3 regions of the Paenibacillus sp. WLX2291 genome follow, and region 2 is predicted to be linked to each of the others. Evidence: riboswitches for the same ligand, from Rfam matches in the RefSeq annotation. Region 2 holds a riboswitch; each other region holds the start of a gene.
The links. Region 2 has a riboswitch for thiamine pyrophosphate ahead of ACDE64_RS13420 (thiamine phosphate synthase). Riboswitches for the same ligand answer to the same signal wherever they lie in the genome.

Region 1 (7,013 bases), 1.5 Mb from region 2:
ATGGAGACGCTACGCCAAGCGGTGCAGCAAGGACAATCCGTGCTGATCATCGCACCGGATGAAGAGGAGAGCAATTCGTTCCAAGTACGAACGACGTCTTCGTTTCACGGTTCATTCTTGGCAGCAGCCGGACTGGATTATGCACTCAAGGACGATGCGGAAGTCAGCCAGTTGATGACGACCGAACAGCTGATGGCGATAGATCCGCAGCATTTGCTTATTTTAATCAATGAAGATAACGATTCCGTATTGGACGCGCAAAAGGATAATCCGCTCTGGAATCAATTGCAGGCGGTACAACATGGTCAAGCACACGAGGTGGAGCTGGCAACATGGTCCAGACAGCGCAGTCTGCCTGCATTGAACAACATTATGAACGAAGCAGCAGGTTATTTCTAAAATGAACAGGAGCTATACATGATGAGCAGCAGCAATCGTACCGACAGTCAGGCGAAACGGACAGGCATCTACAGCTTGCCATTGTTTTGCTTTGCAGCGGCGGGAGTGCTGCTGTTCATATTTGCCCTGTTGTCATTAATGATCGGACCAGCATGGATTGGCTGGTCAAGCATTGTCGGATATGTGTTGAATAATTCGGAAACGATCAAAGACCATGTTGTGCTGCATATTTTACGTGTACCGCGTATGCTGACAGTGCTGCTCATTGGGGCAGCGCTTGGCGTGGCAGGGTGCATCATGCAGGCACTCACGCGTAATCCGCTGGCATCACCAAGTGTATTCGGTATTCATGCAGGTGCGTCGTTTGTAATTGTACTCTGTACGATCCATTTTCCAGCAATCAATGGATTGGGATTGTCAGCGGCGGGATTCGCAGGTGGATTACTGACTGTGTTGCTGATCGTAGGCATGAGTGCTGCGATTCGCGGCGGACGTGCTGATATTCGCATGGCGCTGATCGGTGTAGTGATTCAGGCGCTGCTATCTTCATTTACACAAGGGCTGTTGATCTTCAACGAAGAATCAGCATCGCGTCTATTATTCTGGCTAGCAGGTTCGGCGGCGGGGGTGCAGTGGGATGAGGTATATGTGCTGTCCATCTGCTGTGGGATCGGCTTATTGGCAGCGATGTTTCTGGGACGTTCGTTATCCCTGATCAGTCTCGGTGAGGAGATGGCGCGTGGACTTGGACAACGAATCTGGACAGTGCGGTTGATCGGGACGCTGATTGTTGTACTGTTGGCAGGTTCGGCGGTAGCTGTTGTGGGACCGATTGGGTTTGTTGGCTTGATCGTACCGCATATCGCGCGCTATTTGTTAGGAACGGACTATCGCCGTCTATTGCCGCTTAGTGCATTGCTTGGCGCCATTCTGTTAACGATGGCAGATGTGTGCTCGCGCTTTGTGAATTTTCCGGCGGAAACACCGGTTGGTATCGTGACCGCGTTGATCGGAGCACCGTATTTTGTTTATTTGGCACGGCGCCAGAGCAGGAGGCAGGCATGAAGCGTAATGTGATGGTATTGACGATGTTGTCGCTGCTCGTTCTGCTACTAAGTCTGCTGAGTATCAAGGTAGGGGCGGTATCAATCGGCTGGCTGGATATACTGCAAGCTTTGACAGGGCGAAGCGATTCGGATCAAAGGTATATTGTGCTGCATTACCGTTTGCCACGAATTGTCGTCGCGATTCTGGTTGGCAGCGGATTGGCAGTATCGGGCTTGATCACACAGGCGTTACTACGCAATCCGCTTGCAGCACCGGATACGCTCGGCATCTCTGCCGGAGCTTCGCTAGGTGCGGTGCTGACTGTGCTAATATTGCCGCCCGGTCAGCCTGTATGGGTGACACCACTGGCGGCGCTCATTGGTGGGTTCGTCGGTGGAATGTTAGTGTACGGATTGTCGTATAGCGGTGGTATTGATCCCGTACGATTGGCGTTAGTCGGCATTGCGGTTAGCGCGTGCGGCAGTACACTTGTTCAACTGCTCGTGACTCGGTTTGCGGCGAATGCTAGTACCGTGCTGTTATGGTTAAATGGATCGCTATGGGGGCGCACTTGGGATCAGGTGATACAGTCGCTACCTATTATCGGGCTAGCGTTGCCAGTAACATGGGTACTGGCGCGGCGGCTGGATATACTGGCGCTAGGGGATGAGACGTCGCGCGGGCTTGGTTTGCGTTTGGAGCCGGTGCGATTATTGTTGTTCGGATTCGCAATTGCGCTGGCTGGCGGTTCGGTCGCAGCGGCGGGCATGATCGGATTCGCTGGTCTGGTCAGTCCACATATGGCAAGGCGACTAGTCAGCCGGGGACACCGCATATTGATTCCGGTTACAGCACTAGTCGGTGCAGCGCTTGTGCTGCTTGCCGATATGATCGGGCGTATTCTGGCACCACCGGTAGAATTTCCGGCAGGGCTAGTAACGGCGGCGATCGGAGCGCCGTATTTTCTATATTTGTTATGGCGCGAGTTCCGTCCTGCGCGTGCACGCGCATAATCAAAAAGGGCACGCTGTCACAATCTAGCGACAGCGTGCCTTTTCATCATTCATAGTATAGAAGGGATCATTCGTTAGCGGCGCATAAAGATAAACTTTTGACCTAGAATACCGATAATGCACAGGACAAGGCTAATCCACGGCGAAATGATCACGACTGGCATCACATTACGCAGATAGTTGCCGACCACGATAATAGCGACCAGAATGACCACATACGTCAATACAGAACGAGCGTTGATCTGCATACGCGGACGATCCAGATCGCTCTTTTCTACTGGCTGATTCGCTACACGCGTGACCAGCTCCACCAGCACGATCGCACCAGCGGCAACCAGTACAAGCGTCGATAGACTGATCTCGCCGACGACACCCGTGCCGCTGACGTTGATTTTGAAAAAGCCGGCAAGTGCTTGCAGTAGAAATACCCACGTAAGCGCGATCCAGACGATCATAATATAATACATCGGTTTGCTGAGTTGCCGGCGCTCCGGCAAATTCTCTATCAACTGAGTGGCATATGTGTCGGAGTCTTTGCCGAACAGCTGTAAGGCGCTCTGCTTCCGTTTCTGTGCATCCAGTAGATGCTGTCCCATTTCCAGCAGCAATTCTTCGCCGGACTGGCGCTCGATCCGGGCATCTCGAACATAGACGATCACATCATCATAATAGTTCAGATTTTCCGTATTGAGCTGATCCCGGATCACATTGATGTCTTTGACCAAATGACGCACTGTACTCATAGCTGTTCCTCCATTTCTCGCTAGATTTTATGATAGTTAAACCGCCTGTCGTCTGACAGTGAATGTTACGGACGAACATGCGGATCATACCTGATATGCAGGATATGTATATTCACTATTACCCGGAATACACGGGATATGTCGCAGGTTATGATGCCATGCGCAGGGCGCTCTGCATCTGATACATATAGCGCTTGCAATCGTACTTGCACGCATGTACCGATCAACCCGGAAACCACTATTTTGCCACACTTTCGCAAGATTGACAATTCACTCGGCAAAATGATATTATAGGAATATAAATAAAACTTACTAAACATATCGGAATTATTTAATTTTAAATGAAATTGTCCATTTGGTTTGCACTTTGCGTTGTGTAGCTGACATGTAGATGGACAGATCTAACAATAGAGGAAATGGATATCGGAGCGCTGATGAAGCCATGCCTCATGCAGCAACCATACAGACAAGGAGGAATTACCATGGAACGGAATATTACGATTCGTCATCATGATGTAGATCTGGCAGCCAGTATTCATTACCCGGCGCAGGAGCACAAGTCGGAAGGCAAGGGTAAAGGGCGAACACCGCTGGTCGTGATCTGCCACGGGTTTATCGGCAATCGGATCGGTACAGATCGCCTGTTTGTCAACAGTGCGCGCGAACTGGCAGCAGACGGATACATGGTTGTTCGTTTTGACTATGCGGGTTGCGGTGAGAGTGGTGGTCAATATGGTCAACAGGGCATTGAGTCCATGGTTGAGCAGACGCGTACCGTATTGGATTATGTCGTCAACTGCAATGATATTGATCCAACGCGTGTAACGTTGCTCGGTCACAGTCTGGGTGGTGCGGTAGCGCTGCTGACTGCGGTGCGGGATCGCCGTGTGAATCATTTGGTGCTCTGGTCGGCGGTTGGTCATCCATTTAACGATATTGTCAAAATCGTCGGTCGCGAAACGTATGAGCAGGCGGTCATTCAAGGGGAAGCAGATCATCAGAGCTATACGTTCACGCCGGCTTATTTTGAATCGTTGGGCAACTTCCAACCGTTCCAAGAAGCACGCCGGTTTACTGGCGATGTGCTGGTCGTGCATGGCACAGGCGACGATGTGATTCCGGTCGACTATTCGTTCCTATACCAAAAGGAATTTTGGACACGGACGGAAGGTCGCTGTGATAAGCAGATTATTTTTCAGGCAGACCATACGTACTCATCCGGTCCGCATCGACGCGAACTGCTGGATCATACGCGCCAATGGCTTGCCGAGCGCGAAGCGGCACAGACACAGTGGCAGCACTGGATGATCTGAGTATCGTACACCGATCCTTTTTTGCCAAATGATCATGAGCGTGATATGGTAAACATGCAACAACTAGTATAGGCACAATCAAACTGTATAGGTTATACGCATTTCACTAGGGGAGCCTGACGGCTGAGACGGAATATTGTTCCGGACCCTTGGAACCTGATCTGGATGATACCAGCGGAGGGAAGTGGAACATCGATTCGTTCATGCAACAGACAGCCATTGTGATCATAACATGGCGGTTTCTAGTGAAAGGATACGACCCACCTGTCTCCTACGGGAGAACGGTGGGTCTTTTTGCGTTTGTTTGTATTGTAAACCATCTGAAGGAGGAAATAGAATGTCTTTTTTGCGAACGGTACGGGAGCGTCAGCCGCTTGTTCACAATATTACCAATGTTGTCGTTACGAACTTTACTGCGAATGGATTGCTGGCGCTGGGCGCCTCGCCATTTATGGCATTTGCACATGAGGAAGTAGAGGATGTAGCAGCGATGGCAGGAGCCGTCATGCTCAATATCGGTACGCTTGATCCGTATGTCGTGCAGTCGATTTTGTTAGCAGGCAAAGCGGCGAATCATGCCGGTGTACCGGTAGTATTCGATCCGGTAGGTGCCGGAGCGACGCCCTACCGCACCGCTTCTGCTCAGCAAATTACGGAAGAAGTGCGCGTCGATATTGTGCGCGGCAATGTGGCGGAAGTTGCCAACGTCATTGGAGAAGCGTGGCAGATCAAAGGCGTCGATGCAGGCGGCGGAGATGGCGACCGCGTACAACTGGCAATTCGGGCGGCGCGCCAGTTGCACTGCATCGTGGTCATTACAGGTGCTGAGGATCTGGTGACAGATGGGGATCAAGTGTATGGCATCGCCAACGGTCATCCTCTGCTCACACAGGTCACAGGAGCAGGTTGTCTACTTAGCTCGGTTGTGTCTGCATTTGCTGCGGTTACGGATGGAAGTCGGGCGCAATTGTTGCAGTCGTCGGTAGCGGCGTTGACCTTTTACGGAGTAGCTGCGGAGCTGGCGGCGGAACGTGCCGGGCAGCATGGAACGGGTAGTTTTCAGATCGAGCTGTTAAATATGTTAGGTACGGTTACGCCGGAGCAAGTACAGCAGCGGGCGCGTATGACTCAGAAATCAGACATTCATCAGCCAGATCATCATCTATCTTGAACAGAAAGGAGAGAATATACGATGCGTATTCATCAGGCATTAACGATTGCTGGCTCGGATAGCGGCGGCGGTGCAGGCATTCAGGCAGATCTGAAAACATTTCAGGAGCTAGGAGTATACGGTATGTCCGTAGTGACCGCTGTTACCGCGCAAAATACTGCCGGCGTACAGGGCGTATATCCTGTTGAGCAGCAAGGTGTGGTCGCGCAGCTGCATTCCATCGGCGACGATCTACAGCCGGATGCGGTGAAGACCGGCATGTTATTCAGCGCTGACATTATTCGCGAAGTGGCAGCAGCCGTGCGACAGTATGAGTGGAGCAAGCTGGTAATCGATCCCGTGATGGTGGCAAAGGGCGGTTCCGTACTGCTGCAACAACAGGCGATGCAAGCGCTCATTCAGGAGCTATTGCCGCTGGCGGCAGTCATCACGCCCAATGTACCGGAAGCGGAACTCTTAACGGGTAACACCATCCGCACACTAAGCGAACGCGAACAGGCGGCGCGGCAACTTGTTCAGATGGGCGCTCGTGCCGCCGTTATCAAAGGCGGGCATGATACATCCACCGCGCAAGCAGTCGATGTACTGTTCGACGGTACGCAATTTCATTATGTAGAGCGTCCGCGTGTAGACACTCCGCATACGCATGGCACGGGCTGTACCTATTCCGCAGCTATGACCGCTGAATTAGCCAAAGGCAACGGATTGCTGGAAGCAGTACAAACCGCCAAAGCATTCGTGCATGCAGCAATCGAAGACGGATTGGGCATCGGCTCCGTACACGGACCGACCAATCATTTTGCCTATCGAAAAAGGGGTGCTGTACGATGAATCATCTACCATCCAGCGGTACGACAACACGCATACAATGGATACGTGAACGCTTGCCTCTTTATCTCGTCATGGGCAGTGTGAATTGCAAGCATACGCCAGAGCAGGTACTGGAGCAGGCGATTGCCGGTGGCGTTACGCTATTTCAATACCGGGAAAAGGGCATACAAGCGCTGCACGGCTCAGCATATGTGAAGCTGGCACGGCGTTTGCAGGATATTTGCCGGAAGCATCAGGTGCCGTTTATCGTGAATGACGATCTGGAGCTGGCATTGGAGCTGGATGCGGATGGGCTGCATGTCGGACAGGACGACGCCCCGGCAGAATGGATACGTGAGCGCCTCGGTCCTGACAAAATTGTCGGCGTATCGTCCCATTCACTAGTCGAAGCCAGCCGCGCCATCGCCGCGGGAGCAGACTATCTGGGCATCGGTCCGATCTATCCCACCACATCCAAAGACGATGCAGAGCCAGTACGCGGCACAGAAGTTATCCA
Region 2 (7,013 bases):
TGTTCGATCCTGTTGATAAAAACTGGTCTGATACGGAAGCTGCGTTCGAAGCAGCTATGCAGCGTCATATTCAGAATATGGTTATCTTTGGTGCACTGGGTACGCGGTTTGACCATACGATTGCGAATGTACAATTACTGGTGCGGGCTGTGCAACATCAGGTGCATTGCGTTATTCAGGATATGAACAACTACATATCGTTGACATCCACATCCTCCATCGTGCATAAGCTAGAGTATCCTTATGTATCGCTGCTGCCAATTACGTCCGAAGTGACTGGGATTTATCTGGAAGGATTTCAGTATCCGCTGGAAAATGCTACGCTGCGGATGGGGCAATCCTTAGGAATTAGCAACCATCTGGCAGCCGATCAAGGTAAAGTGACGATTGAAGGCGGATTATTGATGATTATTCAAAGTCGGGATTAAATTCCTAGGAAGCAACAAAGTAAGGCACATTTTACTTTTGTGCTTTGTGCTTTGTGCTTTGTGCTTTGTGCTTTGTGCTTTGTGCTTTGTGCTTTGTGCAACGATGATAATTGATCAAGAAGCTGGAATTGCAAGATTGTTCGTTATTTTTATATTACAAATAAATACATCGCCATTATTTGATTATGAAAAAGAGATGTAAGTCGTTGTGACTTACATCTCTTTTTTCGCTATTGTTCCACTGTTTTTCAAAACAGCTAGATTCTTTGTTAAAATAAACATTACATTTTTGCTCGATATTTATTTGAAAATAGCTTTTCTCGTTCTATTTGGCGCCGATGATGAAGAAATACTTCTCAAATTTTAGCCAAAATAGCGATGATATACAGTACGTGCTTCGGCAATATCTTTCGTGCCGTGAACCATTACCCTGCCATCCTGAAACACTACCATTCGTCTACCTTCATGTAGCGTCATCGACAGTAGAAATGGATTAACCGTCACTTCATGCTCCGCCTGTGCTTTTAGACGGCGAGCAGTTTGCTGAAGATCCAGCGTTTGTCGATGTGGTGGGCGAATCTGTACTGTATCGCGTCCGCATAACACTTCACTTTTACTCTGCCCCTCATGACTTAAATGCGGATACGTCGGATGCTCACCGCAGGATGGGCAGTTGGAACGACGAGCGCCATTCATTTTGATCGAAACGTGTTCGTTGCGCCATAGATCAAATGACAGCAGTGTTCCTCGCAATTGTTCCCTATGACCAGACAGCAATTTTAAGGCTTCCGTTGTCTGATGAGCGACAACCATCTGTACCGCTGGTGGAATAATACCGGACGTATCACATGTATCGCCGCCAAGCGGTGCCGATTCCATCAAACATTGAAGACAAGGCGTAACACCCGGCACAATCGTAAATGTAATGCCATAACTACCTACGCATCCACCATAAATCCATGGAATACGATGCTTTTGTGAAACGTCATTAATCAGTAGACGTGTCTCGAAATTATCGGTCGCATCCATGATCAGATCGACTCCGTCTACCCACTCTTCTATTTCGTTCGCTGTCACATCAGCGATATGCGCTTCAATCTGCACGGTGGAGTTGATTTGTCGCAGACGATCCCGAGCAGCAATTGCTTTCGGTACACGATCTGCTGCGTCCTGCTCCGTAAAAAGCTGCTGACGCTGCAAATTGCTCCACTCTACATAATCACGATCTGCAATAATTACACGCCCCACACCTGCACGTACGAGCGTCTCCGCAGAACTGGAGCCAAGTGCACCTGCACCAATAATCAGCACAGTGGATTGCTGCAACTGCTGCTGACCGTCCCGCCCAAGCGGTGCAAATAACTCCTGCCGCGAGTAGCGTTGATGGTTATCCATCGTGGACGGTTGTTGCGTATTCATATTATCTTCTCGACTCAAGTCGTAATCATCCCTTCTGCAGGGCTGCTTGCCACTGCATACTGCCGCACTGGAATCATACCAGCTTCCCGACCAAGCCGACCGGCTTCTACAGCCAGCCGCATGGCATTTGCCATACGTATCGGATCATTGGCACCGGATACCGCAGTATTCAACAGTACTGCATCAGCACCCAACTCCATCGCACGTGCTGCATCCCCAGGCGAGCGAATACCGGCATCAACAATTACCGGTACGCTGGCATCACCGATAATCCATTCCAGCGAAGACGGATTTAGAATTCCGCGTCCAGAGCCAATCGGTGATGCTCCGGGCATAACGGCATGTACACCGAGCTGTTGCAGCCTTTTTGCCAGCATATAATCATCGGAAATGTAAGGCAACACCGTGAAGCCGTCCGCCAGCAAAATTTCGCAGGCTTTGTACGTTTCCAACGGGTCTGGCAAGATCAATGCGTCATTGCCGATGACTTCAACCTTTATCATATCACATAATCCAGATGCTCTGGCGAGACGAGCGATACGTACAGCTTCTTCCGCTGTGTGCGCGCCTGCCGTATTGGGCAACAGCTTATACTTCGTCAGATCCAATTGCTCCAGAAAATTAGGCTCATCTGGCTGATCCAGATTTAAGCGCCGAACAGCGAAAGTCAACACCTCTGTTCCTGAAACCTTCACAGCTTGCGCCTGTGTATCCAGATCACTGAATTTACCTGTACCAAGTAATAAACGTGATGAGAATTGATGTTGTCCAATATTCAACATATTAGCCACCTCCTACAAAATGTACAATCTCTAACTTGTCGCCTGCTTCTAACTGGGCTTGTCCGTGATCCTGTTTTTGCAAAATCTGTTCGTTATGCTCGACGATAACCATTTTGCCCTGCAATTGAAGAATATTCAGCAATTGCTGTACCGTTTCGGGCGCATCGGGAAATGTACGTGTACTGCCGTTGATAATCAACTGCATAGTAATTTTCCTTTCGTTTGCGACTGTTTTATTCTGTACTCTGTACTCTGTACTCTGTACTCTGTACTCTGTACTCTGTACTCTGTACTCTGTACTAAATTACCTGAGATGAGTTTGCTAATTGAAACTTTCTTTTTATAGGATTGATCATTGTTGACTTCTTACTTCTTGATGCAGATAAGAGCTAGCATCAAGAGGTGGAGACATGAACAGAGGCAGCATCTACAGAATGCATGAAACGCAAGGCGCGCTCGGGGTGAAAGCAGTTTGGAATGGCTGCATTCCCACGTCCGGCTATCGCATCTGCGATCCATTTGGCTGTACCAGCTGCCAACAAAATCCCATTGCGATAATGTCCAGAGGCAATCCATAATCCGGGCAGCTGCGGTACTGCACCGAGATACGGCAATTCATCCGGTGTTCCGGGTCGTACACCAGCCCAGCAGCGCAGCAGCTCAGCTTCGCCAAGGCGCGGTAAATGGCGCTGACCTTTTAGCAATAATTCCATCACTGCTCCTGCTGTAAAGGTAGTGTCATGCTGTCCCGGTTTGCTTGTTGCTCCTACCCAAATTTTGTGATCATGCTTGGGAATCAAATATATCTGCTCGCCATAGATCGTGTGATGCAGCCACGGTACAGGTGTCTGAAGTTCGATGAGTTCTCCTTTAACCGGAACAAATGGCAATTGCCAGTGTTCAGCCATCAACAGCCTTGATGTACCCAACCCAGAAGCAAGTACTACATGCTCACTGCGTAGTATCGAATCATCGGTCACTACACCGCAAACGGCACCATTACCTCCCGTTTCTCGCAACAGACGGTTCACATCATAATTTCGATAAACATCTGCCCCGCCATGAATGGCTGCACCTACCAATGCTTCGGTAAGTAGCTTAGGAATTAGCTGCAACTCATCCGGGTTGTACATCATACCTTGCTCTGCCCGTATATACGGCTCAACATCTGCCAATCGTATAGCATTCCACCATTCCAACCCTTGCTGCGGGCTAGTATCGGCAGCATTCCCTATAGAGGCAGCAACATTTATAGTGTTGGCAGTATCTTCAATTGGTAAAAGAAATCCTTCCTTGCGCAAACCAATGTCGATTCCAGTGCAGTTATACAAACGCTGCGCAAGCGCCGGATACAATGAACGACTGCGTAATGCGAGTCGCTGCAAATCCTGATGCACAAAATGCTCAGACGATGCAGCCAACATTCCACCTGCTGCACCGGAAGCTCCTGCTGCTGGTCGTTGTTTTTCTACTATCGCGACGTTTGCTCCACGGCTCTGACATTCCAGTGCAATCGCTGCTCCAATTGCGCCCGCGCCAACGACAATCACATCGTACTGTCCTTCATGTCTCATGAATGCCACTCCCTGTTGTCCCGTTCATCTCTCGTGGACGTTTGTTGTAAACTGCTTGTTGCGCAGAACCAGTCTGTTGTATAGCATCTGCATATTGTTGGACTGCTTGCAGCGGAGAACTGGCAGTGAATATGGAAGACATCACCGCTATGCCAGCCGCACCAGCAGCATGTAATTCTGCACAATGATGTGGCTGTATGCCGCCAATTGCGATTATAGGCATATTTGTTGCTGAACAGACTTTTGCCAGTTGCTCTACTCCGCGCGGTTCGACTCCGTGCTTGGACTGGGTAGCGTAAATATGTCCGAATATTGCATAATGACAGCCTTCCTGTTCTGCTTCCCATGCACGTTCAACACTATGAACGGAACGACTGATCGTTAATGAAGATGATTGAGCAATGTTGTGATTGGATTTGGTCGAAGATTTGTTGTCTGACTCAATGCAATCACTGGCGGTATACATAGCTGCAAATTCTGGTAAATGTACACCTCCAACCCCTAATTCCAGCGCCAATTGCGGATGATTATTAATGACAATCAAAAAAGCAGGTATATCTCGCAGCAACATCTGCTGAACGGTCTGTATGATTTGTTGCTCTGTCCAGCTTTTTTCACGAATATGGATTGCTGTCACGTAAGGATGAATACGTACACTAATGTCTATCACACCTTGTTGCGTTAGCGTACCGGGAGTCACTACATGCAGTTCCATTGGATCACCTTCTTTGTATGCTTCGTTTGTATAACTGCCTTGCAGATACCAATATACGCAAAACAGCCACCTTCCAATTGGAAAGTGGCTGTTTATTTTATCGTTATGAAATAAACAGGGTTTGCACTCGGATTCACCTGCAAATCAGTGATCCTTCTGCTACCCAGAGCAAAGGCAGATTCATGAGGTTGAAGATGATCATAATCTATTCCGGTTAACTATTATATTCACATCATTTACCGTATTATATTGCCTGATCGCGATCCATCCCATAGTAACTATCATGTAATAGAATATAACCGATCATGCTGATACAACATTAGATGCTATTTAAAACCCGGAATACGTCTTCATTTCCTCATATCGGATATGCTCTTCCACTTCCCTACGCTGGTATGATCCAGATCAGGTCCAAAGGGTTCGTCAGCAGTATGCTGTCATCTCAGCCTATAAAGGCTCCCCTAGTGCATATGGATATGCTGTTGTCGTTTGAAACATTCTCATCTTAGCAAACCTGTATCAATAAAGCAAATGAAGCTGCTATTTTCATATACAGGTTTATCGCTGTTTATGTAAATGCACCCTGGGTGCACTTTATAATCTGCTAGTTACAATTTATTATTTACCATCTGTTACATGATTAAGCTTAGCAGGTTCAGGAAGTCGATCTGTTTACAATCAAACGGGAGAATATACAAGCGATGGCATTTTCAATGCCAGATGACGAATCCGATGAATGCTAGACCGTTCACCCGCCAGTACGGCTTGCTGTGGCAAAGCTGCATTTTCCTGTTGCTCAAGCTGTTCGAGAATACCCGATGTCAGCAAAAACGATTGTCTGAAAAATTGACCCAATTGTTGCTCTGGCCAATCGAGAACAAGCCGATTTCGCATAAAAGACAGCAGGCGTTGTACATTCCATGCATCCTGTAAAGGCTGGCAATGATTCAGTGTGTATAACTGGCGCTGCAACCCAAAACGACGACTGATTTCGGTTTCTGTCAGTTTGCCTTTCGGTTGATATGCTCCGATTACCGGCATCCATGAAGAACTCCATTCCCAATCCGCATATAATGGGTTGGCAAAAAAGTTGTGCAAGGACTCGCGGTTTTGTCCCAGATTCACAACTACGAGGTCTGCCAATTCAAGCAATGGCAGCTTGTCTTCGCCACAACCTGCATCCATTAACACCAAGTCATAATGATGACTTGCCGCCTGAAATAGATTGTTCCAAAATACAGGATTGCGGTTTGCTTCGTTGTGAGCATGTTGTGTTCCTGCCAGTAAATGAAGCCGATCACGTACTAGCGGCACCATATAATCGGTCACATTGCCTGCATTCAGAATACCTGACTGCTGCAAATAATGCAGACGATCAATGCCAGGCCCGTTCTTCCAGATGTCTGCCACTGGCTCGCTCAAATCCGCTGTAATTCCATATTCTACACCATGTCCACGTTCATCATTATGGCAGAGAAGCAGACGTGCCCTGTATTGCAATGCAGCTGTAATCGCAGTAATAACTGTATGCGCAGACGTTTTACCCTGTCCGTTATCCGGACTCCAAAACATAACCGTCGTCATATTCACTCCTCCTTATCTCCCTGGCTATCCGTGGGATCATAAGCAGTCGGTTTATGATCCTGTTTGTGCGTTTGTGTATACAGGCAACAGAATTGATAGCACATCAGATTGCAATCGATAATGATCATTGGTGCAAATATTTTCTGTAAAAAGTGATGAATCATTGCAACCTTTATCGCAGCCTGTATTGATGTCTGTACAATGTTTGCAGATGGCCCGTATGTGGTATGATGTTTGCTACGAATAGAGAGTGAATAGATGTGGATGAGTTCGCAGATAGCCGTTTAGTACAGCTTATAATATATTACTATTGCTTCAAAGTGATAAAAGGCCGAGTATGGAATGATCTTATGTACCCTGTCCAGTGAATCTACGTCTGAGACTTTTTGCATTCTAATTGTTGAATATCAAATTTAAAACAGGGAAAGATGGAATCGAAAGCGCTTCTTTCGCGGGATGGCGGGCAAATAATTGCGCAAAAGAAGGGTAAGCAATTCGTCCATATCCTGCT
Region 3 (7,013 bases), 2.7 Mb from region 2:
TGAAAAACCTGCTATCCAATGCCTTCAAGTTCACACCAAGCGGCTCGATTACGTTACGAGTTGAGCCTGCCTCTAACGTCATTCCGGCACATGGATATAGCATACCGGATCAGATTGAGGAGATGATTGCCATATCGGTGATCGATACTGGCGTGGGAATCGCCCGAGATCGGCAACAACCGATTTTTGAGGCATTTCAACAGGAACGAGGATCGACTACTGAACGTGATTATGGAGGAACCGGCTTAGGATTATCAATTTGCCGAGAATTTTCGCGCTTATTAGGCGGATTCGTAACCGTTGAGAGTGAACAGGGTAAAGGAAGTACATTCACGTTGTATTTACCAGCAGGTCAAGGCGAAGAAGAAACGGCACCAGTGAGTCACTATGATTCCGGTCCGGTTGATATTACGCCAGATATGCAAATTTTACAGGGCAGAAAAGTATTGCTTGTAGATGATGATCTACGCAATATCGCCGCATTGGAAAGCGCGCTGAAGGTGAAAGGCTTGCAGGTGTTCAGCGCTCCAGATGGCAATCGTGCGCTGCATATGATGGAGCAGGTTCAACCAGATCTGATACTGATGGATATGATGATGCCTATTATGGATGGTTATGAAACATTACGACATATCCGCCTGAATCCACAATGGCAGCAGCTCCCGATTATTGCCTTAACTGCTAAGGCAATGAAGGATGATCGCGAACGCTGTCTGCAAGCGGGCGCTTCCGACTATTTAAGCAAGCCGATCAATATGACACAATTGCTATCGGCGATGCAAGTATGGTTAATCCGTGTACAGGAAGACCATAACGCTTCTGTCTGGGAAGAAGAGGAATGATCAGATCGATCACGATACTATCGTCAACACCCGAACGATCATAACTATCAAAAAGAACATCAAACAGCCTGATTGGTTGCGCTCTATACGTATTCGTATGAACGCTACCATCAGGCTGTTTTGATATACCTATATTTATTGGCATCATTGCCAATTACAATTTGTAAAATCGACGTGCGTTGTTATACAGCAACTCCGCCGCATCGCCAACATCCAATCCTTGAATGTCCGCCCATGCGCGGCACACATCCACTACCATGCTCGGAACTGTCGGTTGACCGGCAAACCGATGTTCGAACGGCCATGGGCCATCCGTTTCCGTCATCACCAATTCGCGTGGATAGATTGCCGCCAGCTCGCGAATTTCCGATTCATAGAGTATATCCGGTGTAAACGAAATAGAATACCCACGTTCCGCCATTCGCTGAATACTCTGCGATGAACCTTTGAACCAGTGAAAATGTGCGCGCTCGATCCCATGCGCTTGCAGCAGGTCGCAGACGGTATCGGCATCTTCGTATACGGCATGCAGGATGACCGGCTTGTCATGCAGCCGCCCAAGTTGCAAATACTGATCCAGCAAATCAATATAACCTTGCTCATCTAGTGCTGAACCCGTGGCAGCCATTTCCTGACGTCGGTAATACGGTAGCCCGATCTCACCAATCGCTATCGTCTCGTCGATCCGCGCCTCCATCCATTCCAGCAATAACTTGGTCTGATACTGCTGAGGTAGCGGCTGTTCTGGATGATAACCATAAGCTGGTTTGACAATACCGGGATACTGCCGTGCCAGCTTTTCAGTGCGCAGACAGGATTCTCGGTTCATGGACACAGCGATCAATTGCTCTACCCCAGCAAGCGGCAGCTGCCGAATGATCGTGCGAATATGTGTATCGCTATATTGATCTAGATGAATATGCGTATCGATCAACTTCATATCGTACTCACCTCCGCGCGCAGCAGATTGGTCAACCTGCGTCGCAATGCCACAAACTCCGGTGTGTCCACCAGTTCTTCACGCCGCGGACGGGCAAACGGAATACTGATCTTTTCCAATACATGCGCCGGGCGCGCAGACAGCACGTAGATCGTATCAGATAGCAGTAATGCCTCTTCAATATGATGCGTAATGAATACGACCGACCGCCGCGTCTCTTCCCAGATGCTGAGCAGCCAAGACTGCATTTCGCTACGTGTGAAGGCATCCAGCGCGCTGAATGGCTCATCGAGACAGAGTAGCGACTGCGGACCAAGCAGAGCACGGACAAAGGCAGCACGCTGCTGCATACCGCCAGACAGCGTATGCGGATAGGCAGTACAGAACTCACCTAATCCAGCGCGCTCTAGCCAGCGACGTGCCTGCTCCAGCGATTCACGGCGCGGCATCCCGGCAATCTCGCGTGCCATCATGACGTTGTCCTCGATATTCCGCCATGGCAGCAAGGCAGGTTGCTGTGGCATATAGCCTGCCTTGCCACGCTGTCCAGTGATGGATTGCCCATCCAACACAATGTCGCCGCTGTCCGGTAGCATCACACCGCCGATCATTTGCAGCAAGGTACTTTTGCCAGAACCGGACGGACCGATAATGGAAACAAATTCGCCTTGCTGTACGGATATGGAGATATTATCCAGTACATGCAAGCGACTTGCACCTTTGCCGAACGACTTGCTAATCCATTGAAGCTCCAGAAAAGCAGGATTGGCTGTAGATTGACCGTTCATCTGGACTCCGAATGAGTCCGCATCCGTTGTTGTAGTGAGTCCGCCTATACCTGCTAATTCATTGTCAGCATTCAGACCGGTAACATGGAGTTTGCCATTATGGTGTGTATTGTCACGATTCAAGCTTTGTCCCTCCCTTGTTGCTGTGATGATTGCCAGCGAATGCACCATCTCTCCAGCCATACAATGATGGAGAACATGAGCAGACTGAGCAGCACCACAATCATGATCGCCACAAACATCCGATCCGTACGGAAGGCGGACTTTTGCAGCAGCATATAATAGCCCAGCCCTTGATCACTGCTAATCCATTCCGCGATAATAGCACCCATAATGCTATACGTCGCGGCGATGCGCAATCCAGAAAAGACGGCAGGCAAACTGTACGGCAATTCCAGCTTCCAGAAGATCTGACTGCGAGAAGCACCGATCATTTGCATATAGTTTAGCATGGTGCGATCTGTACCGGCTAATCCACCGAGTGCGGCAACCGTAATCGGGAAAAAGCAGACTAGCACGATGACGATCAGCTTGGATAATATGCCAAAGCCAAACCAGATAATGAGTAGCGGCCCGAGCGCAATAATCGGAATATTTTGACTAAGAATGAGCAGCGGATATAGGGCACGCCGGAGAAAGGGAACATAATGCAGCACACCTGCCACGATCAGCCCGGTTGCCGTACCGATCGCAAAGCCGGACAGTGTCAGCTTGAGCGTCGCCCACGTATGCCCAAGCAGCCGTTCATAGCTGCTGGACGCTTCATGCGCAATTTGCAGCGGAGCGGGTAGAATCCAATCCTCAATTCCGAACAGCGACGTCGCCGCCTGCCAGAGCAACAGTAACAAAACGACCGCCCCTGAGGGCGGCCATATGCCTTTCCACCATTCACGTACCGTCATGCTCGGTATTTCTCCGTTAGACCGTTCATGCTGATGCCGGTGGGATTATGGGCGATTTTGATCTGGGAAATGATGCTGGGACTTCCTTTGGCGACCAGTGCTTCATGCATACGGCGCACGATATCCAGCAGCTCCTCCAATTCGCCTTCCATCGTCGTTTCCAGCGGATGTACTTCGTAGGGAACGCCAGAGGACTGAATGACTTCAATCGCGGCATCGACGTAATCGTAAGAATCCTCGCCGGGCTGTGTTTTGGGAATGACCTGAATGCTGAGTAGTGTCTTGGACATGGAATCTGCCTCCTTGAATACAAAGATGAGAGATGATGAAACCTGTTATACGACGATATGGTATGGCAAACTTGCAATACCTGTATATGCAAATGATGCTTGTATACGGAAATGACTATTTATTTTGCTGTAGTATCTGTTGTGGTCGTAGTGTCTTGGGTCGTTGCCGAAGCGGACGGCAAGAAGTCATTAGTAAACGCCTTGCTTGCATCTAGCGGCTGCTCCAATAGCTTCTGTTTGTACATCCAGTCGGCGTAACCTGCCCAGACGGATTCTTTTTGCAGACCCCACTGAGCAGCGTCATCCTGATAGCGCGGCGATAACCACTTCTGGCTTGCTTTGACCAGTTCGGGATCGAGATCGGGAACGGCTTTGATTAGAATATCAGCAGCTTTGTCGGGATTGGCGATGGCATATGCATAGCCTTTGGCTGTGGCAGACATGAATGCCTTCACCAGTTTGGGATCGTTTTTGATCTCATTCTCGTTCGTTACGATAACCGGTGTGTAATAGTCGAGATTTGGTGAGTAGTCTTTGACGTACAGCATATCGAGCGGTTCGCCGCGCAGCTCGGCTTCGATTCCCGTCCAGCCGTAGAAGATCCACGCGAAATCAATGCCTTTTTTGACAGCTGTAAAATAGTCTGCATCGCCGATATTCACACTCTTCACCTTGCTAACATCACCGCCGTCTGTGTCCATGATCGACTTCATGACGGCTTCTTCGACCGGTGAACCCCATGCGCCGTATGACTTGCCTTCCATATCCTTCGGCGACTTGATGCCGCGATCTACCGGAGCGGCAAAGCCGGACGTATTATGCTGAATGACTGCTGCCAGTGAGACGAGCGGCACATCCTGTACACGCGCCTGCGTCACGCTCTCCTGATAGCTAATGCCAAACGGCACCTGACCGGAAGCGACCATCGTATCTGCGCCGCCTTGACCGGGCTGAATGATCTTCACATTCAGACCAGCTTCCTTGTAATATCCCATCTCTTGAGCTACATACAGACCGGTATGATTCGTATTCGGCGTCCAATCCAGCACGACCTGCACATCTTGTAATGCAGTTCCGTTGTCAGTGCTGCCAGTGCTGTTCTGACTATCACTACTGCGTTGTCCGCAGGCAGTTATCAGTAGCACCAGAGACAGCAGAATCAGCACACCTGTTTTGTTGCGTAATGTATTCATGTTTCGGTAAGACTCCCCTCTGAATATCGTGCTTGTTATATAAAAAAAGCGCCCCGGACAGGGACGACATAGGTGCATATATGAGTAGACATACATGGCATGCTTCACTTCCTACGCTGGCATTATCCAGATCAGGTATAAGGGTCAGTATTGTTGGAATACACTCTCAGCCGGCTTCCCAGCTCCCCTAGACAGATATGCGCTTTTTCTAGCTGTAATTATAGACGAGCAGGGCATAACTGTCCAGCAGGTCAGCCGCGAGCGTATCGTCGAAACATACAGCTGAACCGCGGGCTGAACCGTTGGAATGAGAAAGCGGATGTTCATAGTAAACGGATGCTAATACAACAGCAAGCAGGCGATACATTCGCACCGAACCGTCCCAAAACAAGCTGTAACAGGTTCACTGCCAGCCGCATCGGGTATGTATGCAATGAAGTATTTTTTATACCATTAACGGATCATACGTATGTATATCCGTTGTCATAGGACGAATACAACTGAGTGATCAGGATACATGTCCATGATAGAAGCAGAATCTGGAACAACCAATACCTTATCTTCCCACTTGCGAAAGGAGCTTGATCATGAGTACATCCATCGAAGAACAAGCAATCATCAAAGCCCTGTCTGACAATCCATTTTGTGCATTTGGTACAGTAGAGAATAACAAGCCGAAAGTTCGTTATATGGCGCTCTACAATGAAGGATTGAACATCCATCTGGCAACGGATCGCAAAACGCATAAAGTTGAAGAATTGGAACAAAACCCGAACTGCTATCTGCTGCTAGGTTACGAAAAAGGCGGCAATAACGAAGTGGTTGAAGTACAGGCAACGGCAACGGTGTCTGATGATGCCGAGCTGAAGCAGCGCGTCTGGAAAGACGATTTCAAGCAATGGTTCTCTGGACCGGATGATCCCGATTATGTCGTACTGGATATCAAACCACAAACAATCGAATATACCGATCAGGACGGCAATAAGCAAACCTGGCAGGGCTAATCCTGCCGGTTGCGGTTACACCTAAGAGATACGATCAGCCTTGCTGTCGTATTTTGTTACACAGGTAAATCCTTGTCATAGTAGGCATTCGTAAAATCCGGTGACGAATTTTGTAAATTTCTATCCCGAAATACAAAATTCCAAACCGGATTTTTTGTCATTTTTTGTTTCCAAAATAAGGATAAAATAGGTACTGTAGGAACTTGAAACGTCACATGAAAGTAAGGTATAACCAATATAATACCAACAATTTAATGTAAACAACTAAGACATATAGATGAAGCAGCATTCTTTCGCAGATCAAACCATACAATCGCGGGATATGGTGATGGAAAATATGCCCGTAATCAGACAGAGCATGCACGTTGGAAGGGGTATTTTACGGGAGGTGTTTTCCTTGGACCTGGAAAAGATTGAACAGCAAATCGAGCAGGAGCGCCGCATTCTGAACCAGATGGCAGCCGAACATGGCATTCGGGATCACCGGGTGATTGATCAGTCAGAACAGCTGGATCGTATTCTGGATTCGTATTTGCAGTACAAGCATCGCAAACGCCGGGAGCCAGCTCATAAATTAAATGAAAATTGCTGATCTTGTTATCGGGATTCCCGGTAGTAGGACAGTGTGACAAAACGCCGATTGGTAGGTGATCCTGCCGATGCGGCGTTTTTTGTATGACATGCAGCAAGTTGCTCAAAGGCTTACAACGAATAGGATTGTAGACGACGCGACAGTCCGCGATAGGACATTCGGTTTATGAACGAAAACAAGTTTATTGCCGGATGGCAGAGACAGCACCATACTTTGGAATACATAACGGCATCGCCAAGTCTGTAAGCAGATGCAGAAACAGCGATCTGTCGCACTGAAACAATCAGGCTAGTGCAATGTAGCCATTTACAAGCTAGTCCCAGTCACCAGAAGCTACTATATACTATACGTTGCGAAAGGATGATCTTTACTATGACAAAGTGGAGCACTATTGCGAGTTCCTTATCGCCGGACAAGATGTTTTTGATGAAGCAAGCGATGGAACAGCTGGATACACGATAC

Region 1: another riboswitch for thiamine pyrophosphate. It lies ahead of thiM (hydroxyethylthiazole kinase); the one in region 2 lies ahead of ACDE64_RS13420 (thiamine phosphate synthase).
Region 3: another riboswitch for thiamine pyrophosphate. It lies ahead of ACDE64_RS01770 (ABC transporter substrate-binding protein); the one in region 2 lies ahead of ACDE64_RS13420 (thiamine phosphate synthase).

Annotation. Positions count from the first base shown of each region.
Region 1 covers NZ_CP176755.1:4,661,982-4,668,994, reverse strand. Annotated here, with positions in the region: gene ACDE64_RS20050 (ABC transporter substrate-binding protein) at 1-399, shown strand, start outside; gene ACDE64_RS20045 (FecCD family ABC transporter permease) at 418-1,464, shown strand; gene ACDE64_RS20040 (FecCD family ABC transporter permease) at 1,461-2,459, shown strand; gene ACDE64_RS20035 (DUF1129 family protein) at 2,534-3,202, opposite strand; gene ACDE64_RS20030 (alpha/beta hydrolase) at 3,685-4,515, shown strand; TPP riboswitch at 4,614-4,715, shown strand; gene thiM (hydroxyethylthiazole kinase) at 4,853-5,686, shown strand; gene thiD (bifunctional hydroxymethylpyrimidine kinase/phosphomethylpyrimidine kinase) at 5,708-6,517, shown strand; gene thiE (thiamine phosphate synthase) at 6,514-7,013, shown strand, end outside.
Region 2 covers NZ_CP176755.1:3,136,948-3,143,960, forward strand. Annotated here, with positions in the region: gene ACDE64_RS13395 (thiamine diphosphokinase) at 1-428, shown strand, start outside; gene ACDE64_RS13400 (thiazole biosynthesis adenylyltransferase ThiF) at 792-1,847, opposite strand; gene ACDE64_RS13405 (thiazole synthase) at 1,862-2,629, opposite strand; gene thiS (sulfur carrier protein ThiS) at 2,631-2,834, opposite strand; gene thiO (glycine oxidase ThiO) at 3,025-4,203, opposite strand; gene ACDE64_RS13420 (thiamine phosphate synthase) at 4,193-4,918, opposite strand; TPP riboswitch at 5,284-5,391, opposite strand; gene ACDE64_RS13425 (hypothetical protein) at 5,597-6,502, opposite strand; gene ACDE64_RS13430 (serine/threonine protein kinase) at 6,916-7,013, opposite strand, start outside.
Region 3 covers NZ_CP176755.1:419,474-426,486, forward strand. Annotated here, with positions in the region: gene ACDE64_RS01745 (response regulator) at 1-842, shown strand, start outside; gene ACDE64_RS01750 (TatD family hydrolase) at 997-1,782, opposite strand; gene ACDE64_RS01755 (ABC transporter ATP-binding protein) at 1,779-2,570, opposite strand; gene ACDE64_RS01760 (ABC transporter permease) at 2,690-3,472, opposite strand; gene ACDE64_RS01765 (MTH1187 family thiamine-binding protein) at 3,469-3,762, opposite strand; gene ACDE64_RS01770 (ABC transporter substrate-binding protein) at 3,882-4,955, opposite strand; TPP riboswitch at 5,046-5,154, opposite strand; gene ACDE64_RS01775 (pyridoxamine 5'-phosphate oxidase family protein) at 5,543-5,959, shown strand; gene ACDE64_RS01780 (Spo0E family sporulation regulatory protein-aspartic acid phosphatase) at 6,357-6,551, shown strand; gene ACDE64_RS01785 (hypothetical protein) at 6,924-7,013, shown strand, end outside.